Regions from separate parts of the Cupriavidus mimosae genome, predicted to be linked through region 1. Evidence: predicted binding sites of a transcription regulator. Region 1 holds the regulator's gene; the other holds the start of a gene.
What was found. Region 1 encodes LexA, which represses DNA repair genes until DNA is damaged. Its sites were predicted from a motif close to ACTGTATNNNNATACAGT; they were not measured.
Positions count from the first base shown of each region.

Region 2: imuA (translesion DNA synthesis-associated protein ImuA) is a predicted target of LexA. The motif match lies at 2,351-2,368, and genes of this name have one in related genera.

Region 1 is NZ_JALHRY010000003.1:218,295-224,739, forward strand. Features, by position in the region: gene MKD50_RS07360 (hypothetical protein) at 67-345, opposite strand; gene MKD50_RS07365 (hypothetical protein) at 703-858, shown strand; gene dusA (tRNA dihydrouridine(20/20a) synthase DusA) at 1,338-2,351, opposite strand; gene MKD50_RS07375 (hypothetical protein) at 3,002-3,346, shown strand; gene MKD50_RS07380 (hypothetical protein) at 3,392-3,562, opposite strand; gene lexA (transcriptional repressor LexA) at 3,677-4,330, opposite strand; gene MKD50_RS07390 (hypothetical protein) at 4,318-4,587, opposite strand; gene MKD50_RS07395 (asparaginase) at 4,586-5,578, shown strand; gene rpsF (30S ribosomal protein S6) at 5,698-6,072, shown strand; gene priB (primosomal replication protein N) at 6,162-6,445, shown strand, end outside.
Region 2 is NZ_JALHRY010000029.1:18,319-24,763, forward strand. Features, by position in the region: gene MKD50_RS29045 (DUF3096 domain-containing protein) at 35-181, shown strand; gene MKD50_RS30695 (hypothetical protein) at 412-543, shown strand; gene MKD50_RS29050 (hypothetical protein) at 1,021-1,215, opposite strand; gene MKD50_RS29055 (hypothetical protein) at 1,445-1,642, shown strand; gene imuA (translesion DNA synthesis-associated protein ImuA) at 2,391-3,098, shown strand; gene MKD50_RS29065 (Y-family DNA polymerase) at 3,022-4,488, shown strand; gene MKD50_RS29070 (error-prone DNA polymerase) at 4,494-6,445, shown strand, end outside.

The sequences.
Region 1 (6,445 bases):
ACAAGATTATACAAACAGTTTTTCGAGATGGCTAGTATCCCGCACAAAAAAATTTGAGGGACATCGTCAGGGTCGGGATGGGCTCCACTTGGCCTCGAGCAGCACCGCCTGCTTGATCGCGGCGATGGTTTCGGCTTCGGTATCGAACTGGCCCAGCAGCCGGCGCGACTTGCCATTCAGCACGGCTTCCTGCAACGCCTTGCCCGCGGCTTCAGAGGTGCCGGGGTGCCAGCAGTAGCGCGCGGTCCATTTGCCATCCTGGAGTTGCTCGGCCACCCAGATCACCCTGAAGTCTTCATAGACCACGCCGAACGGCGCTTCCTTTTCCACGTTGTCTTCGTCCATGCTGTCTCCCCTGCAGGCACGGCCCGCATACGGTGCCGATCTCGCCTGAGGAGCGTGCGGAAATCGTATCACGGGTGCTGGATGACTTCCGACCACGCCCGCCAGGCAAATATGCTGCGGACAGCCCCTACCTCTGCAGGGTTCATGCGGCACGTGCCCGAAGCGATACTCGATTCCGAGGGACATTGACCCCCCCTCGACCTTCCCGTCAGGCGGCCCGCCCCAGGGGCCGCCTGCCTCTTTTTCCTTCCCCGCTTTCCTTCCCGCACCTAACGTTTCCATGCCGCACCATGCCTGCGATGGAACCTCCCGGCCACGCGCGAGCCCAACCGACGTGATCGATGCAGGGAACAGGCCATGCAGAACAAGTGTAGATGGACGGCGAGGATTCTTGCGGTGGCGGCACTGGCGGCCTTGCTGGGCGGATGCGCTGCGGGTGGCGGTGCCGACGGCAGGGAATCGAGCATCACGACTTACGGCACGCTGGACATCGGTATCAGCCATACGCGCTAGCCCCGGCGACGCGCCTCCAGCGGAATCAATTTTTGCGTGAGCGATGGAACGCTTGTCCGGGAGGCTGGTCGAATCGGTTCGTCCAGGTGGTACCGGTTGAGCGCGCAAAAAAAGAGTCCGCAGCGCGGACTCTTAACTTTAGCGATCTCAAATGCCCTGAAGGCCGTTGCACTGTAACTGCCGTGCGGGCAATGCACCATTCGGGTAAACGAAGAGCGATGCCGCAAGCGCGAGATCGCCAACGAAAAAAAGCCCGCCGGAGCGGGCTAATAATCAGTTGAAGAAAGCCCTGTATTCGAGGGCAGGCACAGTGTAAGAAAGTGCCCTGCCTCAGCGAATTAGGGGAATCCCTTTCCGGACGCCGGTTTCCGGGCGATCCGGCATCTCATGTGCGGCGCGCGGAACCCGCGCGCCGCCATGCATATTTTCACCATTCGAAGTTAGAACGCGGCCTCGGCACGGCACGCGGCCGTGCGCGCTTACGCGGCCAGCGGCTCTTGCGCGTGCGGACGCAAATGCGTGCGCGCCTCTTCGAACAGCGCATCCACGTCGGTCCGCGTGCGCGCCGCATGCATGCGCCTCGCATCTGACAACACGCGGCGCCAGCCACGTCCGCCGGCGATGCCACGATGCAGGCCGAGCATGTGCCGTGTCACGGCACCCATGTATCCGCCTTGCTCAACGCAGTCGCCGATATAACGCTGCATCGCCAGTTCGACCTCGAGCCGCGACGGCACCGGCGCGCTGGTGTCGCCATAGAAGCGCGCGTCCATTTCCGCGAGGATATACGGCTGGTGATACGCCTCGCGTCCGATCATGACGCCATCGACGTGCTCCAGATGAGCGGCGATTTCGTCATGGCTCACGATGCCGCCGTTGATCAGGATCTCGAGCTCCGGGAATTCGCGCTTGAGCTGGTACGCCACCTCATATCGCAGCGGCGGAATCTCGCGGTTTTCCTTCGGGCTCAGGCCCTTCAGGATCGCATTGCGCGCGTGTACGATGAACGTGCTGCAACCCGCCTGCGCCACCTTGCCGACAAAATCGCGAACAAAATCGTAGTGCTCGATCTTGTCGATGCCGATGCGATGCTTCACGGTTACCGGAATCTCCACCGCATCGCGCATCGCCTTCACGCAGTCCGCCACCAGTTGCGGCTCCGCCATCAGGCAGGCACCGAAGGCGCCGCGCTGCACGCGCTCGGACGGGCAGCCGCAGTTCAGGTTGATTTCCGCATAGCCCCACTGCTGGCCCAGCTTCGCCGCCATGGCGAGGTCGGCCGGCTCGCTGCCGCCCAACTGCAGCGCGACCGGATGCTCGGCCGCATCGAAGTCGAGGTGGCGCGGCACGTCGCCATGCAGCAGCGCGCCGGTGGTCACCATCTCGGTATACAGCCAGGTGTGGCGGCTGAGCTGGCGATGGAACATGCGGCAATGACGGTCGGTCCAGTCCATCATCGGCGCAACCGAAATGCGGCGGGGATTTACGTTCATGGGATACGGCAATTGGGTGCGGGTCGGCCGCGGCAGCAGGCCCCTGAGAATGGCGCGGGGGCATGGGCAGGTCACTGCACCCCTGCAGGGGCCAAGCGGGGGCGGGCCAGCGAGAAGACGTGAGTATAGGCTACCGCACCGAGGTCTGCTGCGCCACGATCTAAGCGGAGCCATAGCGGCTGGCCGGCAAAATTCGCTGGACTGCTGTGCTCCGCGCGCAGGCGCACGCCACCCGCCAGTGGCTGGATATGAAGCTCGGCATGTTCGCGGGTCGATGCCGAAGGCATTCCGATGTGAGTATTGGAAGCGCTACGGGGAATGAAGAGAAGATCGAGTGCAAGCGCCGGTGAGCGCCTTGCCGTGCCGAACGCCGCTGCTGGCTAATGGCGCAAAAATCGAGATAGCGCCTGGCCCGCGCGCAGGGTAAAATCCGCACCTGGCGCCCGCAAGACCCGTACGAAGACTGTGAAAATTTCAGCGCTAGTGCGGAACAATGCGAAGCCGAAAGCGTTGATTTCAATGGGGTCAGTAGTGGGATCGAGTCCCATCCAGCCACCCCAAGCATTCTCCAGAACGGTGCCTCTCAAGGGCGCCGTTTTGCATTCCCCGGGGGCGGTATGTTGGTTCGAACGGTACTGATTGGCGCAGCGATGGCAACCATGGTGGCAGGGTGTGCCACTGGCACTTCGGAGAAGGATGTCCGCGCTCGCCCGCCGATGCGGCTGTTTACGCCGGTCAAGATGGCCGAGGTCGCGAAATGCCTGCGCAACAATCTGGGCGATGAGGCTACGCTGGTCCAGTTGCCGGCGAAAAACCAGACCGAGATCCGTATCGGCCAGAGCGCGGCAAGCGGTGAATATCAATACGCCTACCTGATCTCTCTGACGGCACAGGCCGATGGCACTGCGCTGGAATTGCGCAAGACCGATACCTGGTTTCCCCAGCTGACGCCGACGGAACTGGAGGCCGAAGCCAAGGCCTGCGCGCGTAGCTGAGCGGGGCAGAGGCCCGGAGACACGGCAAGGGTCTGCCGATATCAGTCAGGCGGCCAGCTTTTCGGTGGTTTCAAGTTCCAGCATGCGGCAAATGGCCGCCATGCTGCCGACCATGGTGCGGCGCTGCGTGCCCTGGTAGACGCGTACGCCCTTGCTCTGGCGAAACGGCACGGGCTTGACCGGACGGCGGGCGGCGACGTGGTGGATTTGCGGCATGGTGGCACCTCTTTTTGGGCAAAGCGGGGTCAACACCCGGCAAGCCGGGCGGCGTCTGCAAAGCAATGGAAGCGGGTGGGCCCGCGCAGGGCGCGTGCCTGCGATGGTGCCCGGCTAGAAGCCGGAAGAGCGGATCAGCCCGACGGCGATGCCTTCCAGCGAGAACTCTTCACCGGGTTCGACGATGATGTTGGTGAAGTCCGGGTTCTCGGCAATCAGTTCGATATGGCCACCGCGCCGCTGCAGGCGCTTGACGGTGACGTCGTCGCCCAGTCGCGCCACCACGATCTTGCCGTTGGCGGCCTCGCTGGCGCGGCGCACGGCGAGCAGATCGCCGTCGAGGATGCCGGCGTCGCGCATGCTCAGCCCGCGCACGCGCAGCAGGTAATCCGGTCGCTCATCGAAGACCGAGGCATCGACCTGGTACTGGCGATCGATATGCTCGGCGGCCAGGATGGGGCTGCCGGCTGCGACGCGGCCCACCAGCGGCAGCGTCAGCTGCATCACGCCAGCCATCGGCAACGAGAACTGGTCCGGCAATTCCGAATCGCTGCGCGAGACCTTCAGTCGGATGCCACGCGACGCGCCCGGCGTCAGTTCGATCACGCCTTTGCGGGCCAGCGCCCGCAGGTGTTCTTCCGCGGCATTGGGCGAGGAGAAACCGAACTCCGCTGCAATTTCGGCGCGGGTAGGGGGGAAGCCGGTACGGCGGATCGTGTTGCGGATCAGATCGAAAATCTGCTGCTGCCGGGGTGTCAGGGTCGCCATGGGATCGCCGTTCCGTGCAGGGCCGCCGGGCTGGATAACGGGAGTTCTGCTTCGTTATCCAGCATCCGGCGGGCCGGGCACTGTATGTTTAAACAGTATGCTGTGATTTTATACAGTATCGGCGTCAGTGCAAGCAGAATTTTGAGGCGTATCGCATGGACGTCGGCCAATGCCTCTGATTGCGGCTGCGGCAGGGCGCGTGCGCCCGCTACAATCGCCTTTCCTTTGTCCAGAACAAGATCCTTGCGCGCTCCCATGACCCAATTGCCTCGCATCGTCGTATTGGCCACTGGCGGTACCATCGCTGGCGCGGCCGGCAGCGCCGCCAGCAGCGCTCGCTACCAGGCGGCGACCGTGCCGGTGTCCTCATTGCTGGCTGCGGTGCCGCCGTTGCAGTCGGTGGCCCGCATCGAGGCCGAGCAGGTGGCGCAGGTCGACAGCAAGGACATGACCTTCGCGCTGTGGCAAACACTTGCGGCGCGGGTCGAGCACTGGTCGGCGCAGCCTGACGTTGCGGGCATCGTAATCACGCACGGCACCGACACGCTGGAAGAAACCGCGATGGCGCTGCACCTTACGCAATCGTGCCCGGTGCCCGTGGTGCTGACTGCGGCGATGCGTCCGTCGACGTCGCTGTCGGCGGACGGGCCGCTCAACCTGCTCGATGCGGTGCGCGTCGCCGCTTATCCGGATGCGCGCGGCAAGGGTGTGCTGGTGGTGCTGAACCAGCAGATCCACGCGGCACGCGACGTGGCCAAGATGCATACGTCGGCGGTCGATGCCTTTGTCTCTCCGTGCGGGCCGCTGGGGTTCGTGCAGGACGACTACGTGCGCTTTGCCCGGGCGCCCCGCGCGGCTGCCCCCATCGGCCCGATGCCGGCAGGGTGGCCGGTGGTAGAGATCGTGGCCAGCTACGCTCAGCCGGGGAGGGCGGTGGTGGATGCGCTGGTGCAGGCCGGCGCCGCCGGGCTGGTCGTCGCCGCGACCGGCAATGGTTCGATCCATGAGGTGCTGGCAGAGGCCCTTGCCGACGCCGCCGCAGCCGGGGTGGCGGTGGTGCGCAGTTCGCGTACCGGTGCGGGGCATGTGGCGATCCCGCCGCAACCCACCCCTGCCGACGGTCTGTTCGTGTCCGCGGCTGACCTCAACCCCTACAAGGCGCGCGTGTTGCTGATGCTGGCCCTGGCGGCGGATGCCGGGCTGGCGCGCGACCCGGCGCGGCTGCAGGCGGTCTTTGCCGGTGCCTGATTTGTCCGTGAAATCAGCGGCTTGCGTTGCTGGTGCGGGGCGGGCTATAATTTAAGGCTATTCAACCTTGCCACACCGGACTCGTGACGCCCGGGTGGCTAATCCCAAAAGGAGCGTCAATGCGTCATTACGAAATCGTCTTCATCGTCCACCCGGACCAGAGCGAACAAGTGCCGGCCATGATCGAGCGCTACAAGCAGCTCGTGACCTCGCAGAACGGCAACGTTCACCGCGTGGAAGACTGGGGCCGTCGCCAGATGGCTTACATGATCCAGAAGCTGGCCAAGGCTCACTACGTTTGCCTGAACATCGAATGCGGCAAGGAAACCCTGGCGGAACTGGAACATGCGTTCAAGTTCAACGACGCCGTCCTGCGCCACCTGATCGTGCAGACCAAGAAGGCCGAGACCGCACCTTCGCCGATGATGAAGGAAGTGCAGCGCGAAGAAGCCCGCAAGGCCGCGCAAACGACCACCGAAGGCCAGGCCGCCTGAGTGCGGACTGCGGTGCGCGCCGTGGCTGACAGCGTCGGCCAGGGCATCAGCGCAAACCGCAACGATTGCAACCAGCAAGAGGCCCCGCGTTGAACCAGCTTCGGCTTGCCGCCACCCTGGCGGAACGCGATGCCCTGCGCTATACCCCGGCCGGGGTCCCCGTCGTGAACTGCATCCTGCAGTACAGCGGCGAGGCCGTCGAGGCACAGACGCCGCGGCAGGTCGAGTTTGCAATCGCTGCGATGGGAATCGGCCAGGTCGGCCAGCGTCTGGAGCGGTTACCGCTCGGCACGCTGCTCGACTGCGAAGGATTCCTGGCCCGCAAGCACCGCAACAGCAAGGCTCTCGTCTTTCACATCACTGGATGTAAAGC
Region 2 (6,445 bases), on a different contig from region 1:
CATCGCAGCATATAGCGAGGGCATCATGAAAGACATCACCATTGTCACCAGCGCTGGGCCTCTCATCTCGCTGATTGCCGGCATCCTGATTCTTGTCATGCCGCGACTGCTCAACTACATCGTCGCCATCTACCTAATCGTCATCGGACTGCTCGGACTGTTTGGCGGACATCTGCACTGAGCGGATGCTGTGACCTGTGCAGTTTTGTGAGGCACCGGAATTCGCCGGACTGCGATCCCCAAGAAATCAATGATTTGACAGCTAATTCCGTCGCGGCTGGGCCGTCTCAGAACCGGAGTTACGTGGACTGCGGTGAAAAGAAGCGCGAATTAGCCCGCAGGCACAGAATCTGCATGAGAAACGGGGCCTGTCTAAGGTCTAACTAGTACCAGTTCCCCATCAGGAGCACCATGAAGCCTCACATCCAGCACTCCCACCACGCCTATCGTGCCGGTGACACCCATCATGGCAGCCGGTATTACCTGATTCTAGGGGCCTGCATTCTGGCATTCGGCCTGCTGTATGTCGCGTGGTCGCTTTGACCAGTGGGCCGGTCAGTGAATTGCCCGGACAACAGCCATAGTCGGGGCGCAAGTTGGCAGCCTGCGCCGTTAGGGTCGTGCCGTCACAACTTCGTTCGTCTTCAGTGTGAATAATTGGTCGGCGTCTGCCTGCGCCAAGGCGCGTTCAGAACGTGTCTGATCGCACTGATACGTCTCAATCCTTTCCTTGTTTGGAGCGGTCCGCAGTACCAGCGTGACGGCCCCTTTGTAGTGCTCACCCCATCCGTTGTTCCAGTGAAGGGTAAATGCTTTTCCACGAACAACATTTGCTTGCATAGCACCGGTTCCTATTGTCAGATGCGACGACGCCGAGAGGTCCGGCACACATGCTTGGCGATGGTTGGGCCGAGAGGGAGAACCTGTTCAGGTTCCCAATGACCTGTCGAGGCGATCCGTTGCAGTATCGCCTGGATAGCTGGTAGTCGGATGTCGGTTTGTTGGGTCGATTTCTCAACCTTAGATCGAACCCGCAGCGCCAGTATTTCTGCCACAACCAATCGCGTCATCGTAGGCGGCAACCGGATTGACGCCGTCCCAGACCAGTTCGTTCATCGGCACGTCATCGTCATAGGCGATGATCAGTACGCCGGGCGGGAAGATTCCGCTTGTCACCACCTCCACCCGTGGGACCACTCGATAGCTGACGTACATATCTCCCCTTCACCGTCTTGGCGGTGCTTGCACGCTCTTGGGCGCTTGTTGAGAAGAATACCTTTCATCCGACCTGAGCAGCATACGCATTTCGGGTTAGGGGAATTCACTGAGTAAGATTTACGTCAGAAAGTCAACTTCCGGCGTTAGAATCCTTCCTCTAAATTTTCGCAGCAGACCACCATCGACGTGAGAGGCAGTGAGGCACAAAACTATCAGGGAGACACGAATGCTGAGTCCGCATGAATTTGCAACGCTGAAGGTGGTCAACGATGCGCCTGAACAAATCGAGTTGGACCGTGCGGACCTTCACGCCCTGCTGGAACGTCACTATGTAACCGTGGAACTTCTGGCTTCTGGGCGGCAGCTACCTCGCGTCACGCCGCACGGCCATTCATTCCTGCAAGCCGTTGCGCGAATTCGCTGATTGCGGACCCGCGAAGCTGACGCAGCCAGCGCGTCGGATTCCCGGCAGACCGAACTTGATGCCAGCCAGTCCCCCGCCGACGCACGCCGTGGTGTCGGTATCGTGACCGAATAGGATCGCGGTTGGACGACATCTTCGAACGACGTTTCCTGCATTGCCATGTGCGTAGACCAGACCGCATCGATGCAGTATCCGGATCCGCGTGGCTAATCAGGTTTCGGGAAGCTGCGCAGCACATCCACTCCATGCAGAAAAACCTTGCGCTCTCGTTCACCAGGCCAGTCTTGGTAAATCTCGTCAAGACCGCGGTCTGCCCATGACCACGGATCGGGAAGCTTGCATAAGTAGCCCCTTGCGACCAAACAGTAGACGCACAGACCGCCAGTGACCGGGGATAGGCGTGAGTAGGCCGTGACTGAAGGCGAGCATCTCGGACCAGTTCTTCGTCGCTGCCGGTATGCCACATTGCAAGCGGCAAGGTGGCGGGTTCTGTGTGAGACCCTCGGCAGCAGTCGAAAGCAAAAAGCGGCGAACCCTGTTGGGAGCGCGGCTTTTCAAATAAATGGTGGCGAATCCGGGATTCAGACCACGGTCTACGCGCCGGCTAATCGGTAGTCGAGTGAAATATAGCGCACCTTTAACTCCGACTAATTCCGGCTTCATACAGCTTTTCGGGTCCGAGCGGCGTGGCGTTCCGTCTAGGTGACAACTGTATAAATATACAGTACTCTGGTGACAGGACTTGCCAATGCTCACCGTCGCCCCTGAAACCATCCATCCGTCACTTTGGGTCGCCTCACAACTGGCCCGGGACAACGCGCGCACCGCCTCGACGGGCTATACCGCGCTGGACAAGGAGTTGCCGGGCGGAGGATGGCCCATCGGCAGCCAGGTGGAACTCTTACTGCAGCAACCTGGCATCGGCGAACTCCGGCTGCTGCGCCCCACGCTCGTGGCCCGATCTGGACGTCCGATCGTGCTCCTGGCGCCGCCGCACGCCCCACAAGCCCTTTCATTGGTGAGCTGGGGAATATCGCCGGAGCGGCTGCTGTGGATTGATGCGCAACGGACTGCCGATGTCCTTTGGGCGGCCGAGCAGACCTTGCGGGCCGGGACTTGTGGCGCCTTGATTCTCTGGCAGTCCCACCTTCGCAACGACGCGCTACGGCGCCTGCACCTGGCCGCACAAACCTCGGACACGCTCTTCTTCGTGGTGCGCCCCGCTGCGTGCGCGCGGGATGCCTCGCCGTCACCGTTGCGCCTGGCCCTCGAGCCTGCCGTCGGCGGCGTCACCGTCAACTTCGTCAAGCGCCGCGGGCCGCAGCAAGAGACCCCTCTGCTCGTCGCGCTGGAACCGTCCCCCATTTTGTTGTATCGCCATGCTGCGCCTGTGGATCTGCCTACGCCTGCCGTCGCTCCCTCTCGAAGTCTTCCGGCCGACCTGGTCCACCACTGAACTGGCCGTTGCCGTCCTCGACAAGGAACGGGTCCATCTCGCTACGCCCCTGGCCCTGGCTGCGGGCGTCAAGCCGGGCATGCGCCGCGGCGGCGTGCAAACCATCGCGCCAGCCGCCATCCTGTTTGATCGCGATGCCGGCAAGGAAGAGGACGCACTGGCGAGAGTCACCATGGCGACGCTGCAGTTTTCGCCGAATGTCGCCGCTGCAGATGAAGCTGCGGTCCTGATCGACGTCAGCACCACGCTACGACTCTTCGGTGGCCCGCGCAAACTCCGCCGACGGATCATGGGGACCGTCCAGACGATGGGCTTCAGCACGATGGTCGGCAGCGCCCCGACGGCGCAGGGAGCGTGGCTGCTGGCGCGCACCGGCGGTGGCACCGCCTTGACTACGGCGTCGTTGCAACGCAGGATGGCCGGCCTGCCGATTCACGCCTTGCCCGCCGCGCGCAAGTTTGCCGACTGGTTCGAAGGCCTGGGCTGCCTGACGCTGGAGGACCTGCGCCGCCTGCCTCGCGCCGGTCTGCAGCGCCGCTGCGGCGCTGACTTCCTGGATGCCCTGGATCGCGCCTACGGGGAGGCCCCGGAAATCTTCGAGTGGGTCGAAGCTCCCCCAGCATTCGATGCGACGGTGGATCTGCCGGATCGCATCGAGAATGCCGAACAGACGCTGGCGTATGTTCGCGGCCTGTTGGTGCAGATGGTGGGTTGGTTGACCGCCCGGCACCTGGCCATCAAGCGGTTCCATGTGGCATTGCGCCACGAGCGCGGCCGCGCGGCCATCCCGCCGACGACGATCGAGATTGCGCTCGCCGAGCCCAACTGGCATGAGGAACATCTGATCCGCATCCTCAAGGAGCGGCTCGCCCTCGTTGTCGTCGAAGCCCCGATGATCGCCGTGGCCGTGTCCGCGATCGACACGGAGCCCATGGCACCGCCCACGGAGTCCCTCTTCCCGGAACCCGGCGGGACGCATGCCGATCACGCCCGGCTACTCGAGCTGCTCAGCGCGCGCCTCGGCGCCGACAGGGTTCGCCAGCCCTGCTTGCAGGCAGACTACCGCCCCGAGGTGGCCAACGCATGGCGACCGGCCACCGAGAAGCCTGCACGCGTGTCCCTGCCGGCAGCCCTGCCTCGACCAACCTGGCTGTTGGGCAAGCCGGTCCCGCTCATCGAGCGGGATCACCGGCCGTTCTACGGTTCGCCCCTGCATATCGTTTCGCCACCCGAGCGCATCGAAGCCGGCTGGTGGGGCGGCCAAGTGGTCACGCGCGATTACTTCGTGGCGCAAGGTAAGGACCACACCTGCTACTGGATCTTCCAGGAGCGGATGGGCAGCCGCGAAGGCGACGAATCGCGGTGGTACCTCCATGGTCTCTTCGGATAACCGCCATGGGCGAGATTCTCGCAACAGGCCTGCCCGACTATGCGGAACTGCATTGCCTGTCCAACTTCTCCTTTCTCACGGGTGCGTCCCGTCCGGAAGAGCTGGCGGAGCGCGCGGCGCAGTTGGGCTACCATGCGCTCGCGATCACGGACGAATGCTCGCTGGCTGGGATCGTGCGCGCGCATACGGAAGCGAAGAAGGCCGGCATGCGCCTGGTCGTGGGGGCCTCCTTCCACCTGCAGAATGCCGACGGCTCCCCTGCCCTGTCCGTTGTGGCCCTGGCTCGCAACCGGGAAGGCTACGGCAACCTCTGCGAGCTGATCACGCTGGCCCGCATGCGCGCCGCCAAGGGTTCGTATGTCCTGACGCCACGCGATCTCGCCGCGCCAGAGGCGCCCCACCAGCACCTCAAGGGCCTGCCCGACTGCCTCATCATCTTCACGCCGGATTACGGTGCCCCGGCGGACAGGCTGGACCTCCAGGCTGCGTGGGTGAGCGCGACCTTTGCCGGACGGGCCTGGATGGGGCTGAACCTGCTGTACCGTCCGCTGGACGACATCCATCGTGGCACCGTCGAGGCGGCGGCGGCCCGCCACCATCTGCGCGTCGTGGCCACCGGCTGCGTCACCATGCACGTGCGCTCGCGCAAACCGATGCTCGACGTGCTGACGGCGATCCGTGTTGGCCGTCCTGTTCCGGAGTGCGGCTACGACCTGGCACCGAATGCCGAGCAGCATCTGCGCTCGCGCCTGCGACTGGCCAACATCTACCCGCACCGCTACCTGACCGAAGCGGTCCACATCGCCAATCTCTGCCAATTCTCCCTGGATGAGTTGCGATACGAATACCCTGACGAGGTGGTTCCGGACGGCACCACACCGGCCGATTACCTGCGCACCGAAACCTATGCGGGGGCCCACCGCCGCTTCCCGGCTGGCATCCCACTTGCCGTGCAGCAGCAGATCGAGCATGAACTCGCGCTCGTCCGGGACATGGATTATGAGCGGTACTTTTTGACGGTGAGCGATATCGTGCGCTTTGCGCGCTCGAACGGGATCCTCTGTCAGGGTCGCGGCTCGGCGGCCAATTCCGCGATCTGCTACTGCCTGGGCATCACGGAGGTCGACCCCGCACGCGGTAATCTCCTGTTCGAGCGCTTCATTTCCAAGGAGCGCGGTGAGCCACCGGACATCGACGTCGACTTCGAGCACCAGCGACGCGAGGAGGTCATCCAGTACCTGTATCGCAAGTACGGGCGAGACCGGGCCGCGCTTGCCGCCGCGGTGACGACTTATCGCCCGCGCAGCGCCCTGCGCGACACCGGCAAGGCGCTCGGCGTCGATCCTGCGATTGTGGATCTGGTGGCCAAGTCGCATCACTGGTTCGACGGGAAAGCGGACCTGCTGAAGCGCTTCGCTGAAAGCGGCGTGGATGCGGAAGCCGAGTTGTCCCAACGATGGGCGCACATGGCCGTCTCGTTGTTGGGTTTCCCCCGCCACCTGTCGCAGCACACGGGCGGCTTCGTGTTGGCGCGAGGCAAGCTCTCGCGCCTCGTGCCCATCGAAAACGCCGCGATGGCAGACCGGAGCGTGATCCAGTGGGACAAGGACGATCTGGACGCCTTGGGTCTGCTCAAAGTCGACGTCCTGGCGCTCGGCATGCTGTCCGCCGTGCGACGCGCGCTCGACCTCGTTGCGGAACAGCGCGGCGAGGCCTTCGAGCTGCAGGACATTCCGGCGGAAGACCATGCAACTTACGAGATGATCTGCCGTGCCGATACCGTTGGCGTGTTCCAGATCGAGTCGCGTGCGCAGATGTCGATGCTGCCCCGCCTGCAGCCGCGCACGTTCTACGACCTGGTCATCGAGGTGGCGATCGTGCGACCCGGACCCGTCCAGGGCGGCATGGTGCACCCTTACCTGCGCCGGCGACAGGGCTTCGAGCCAGTCACCTATCC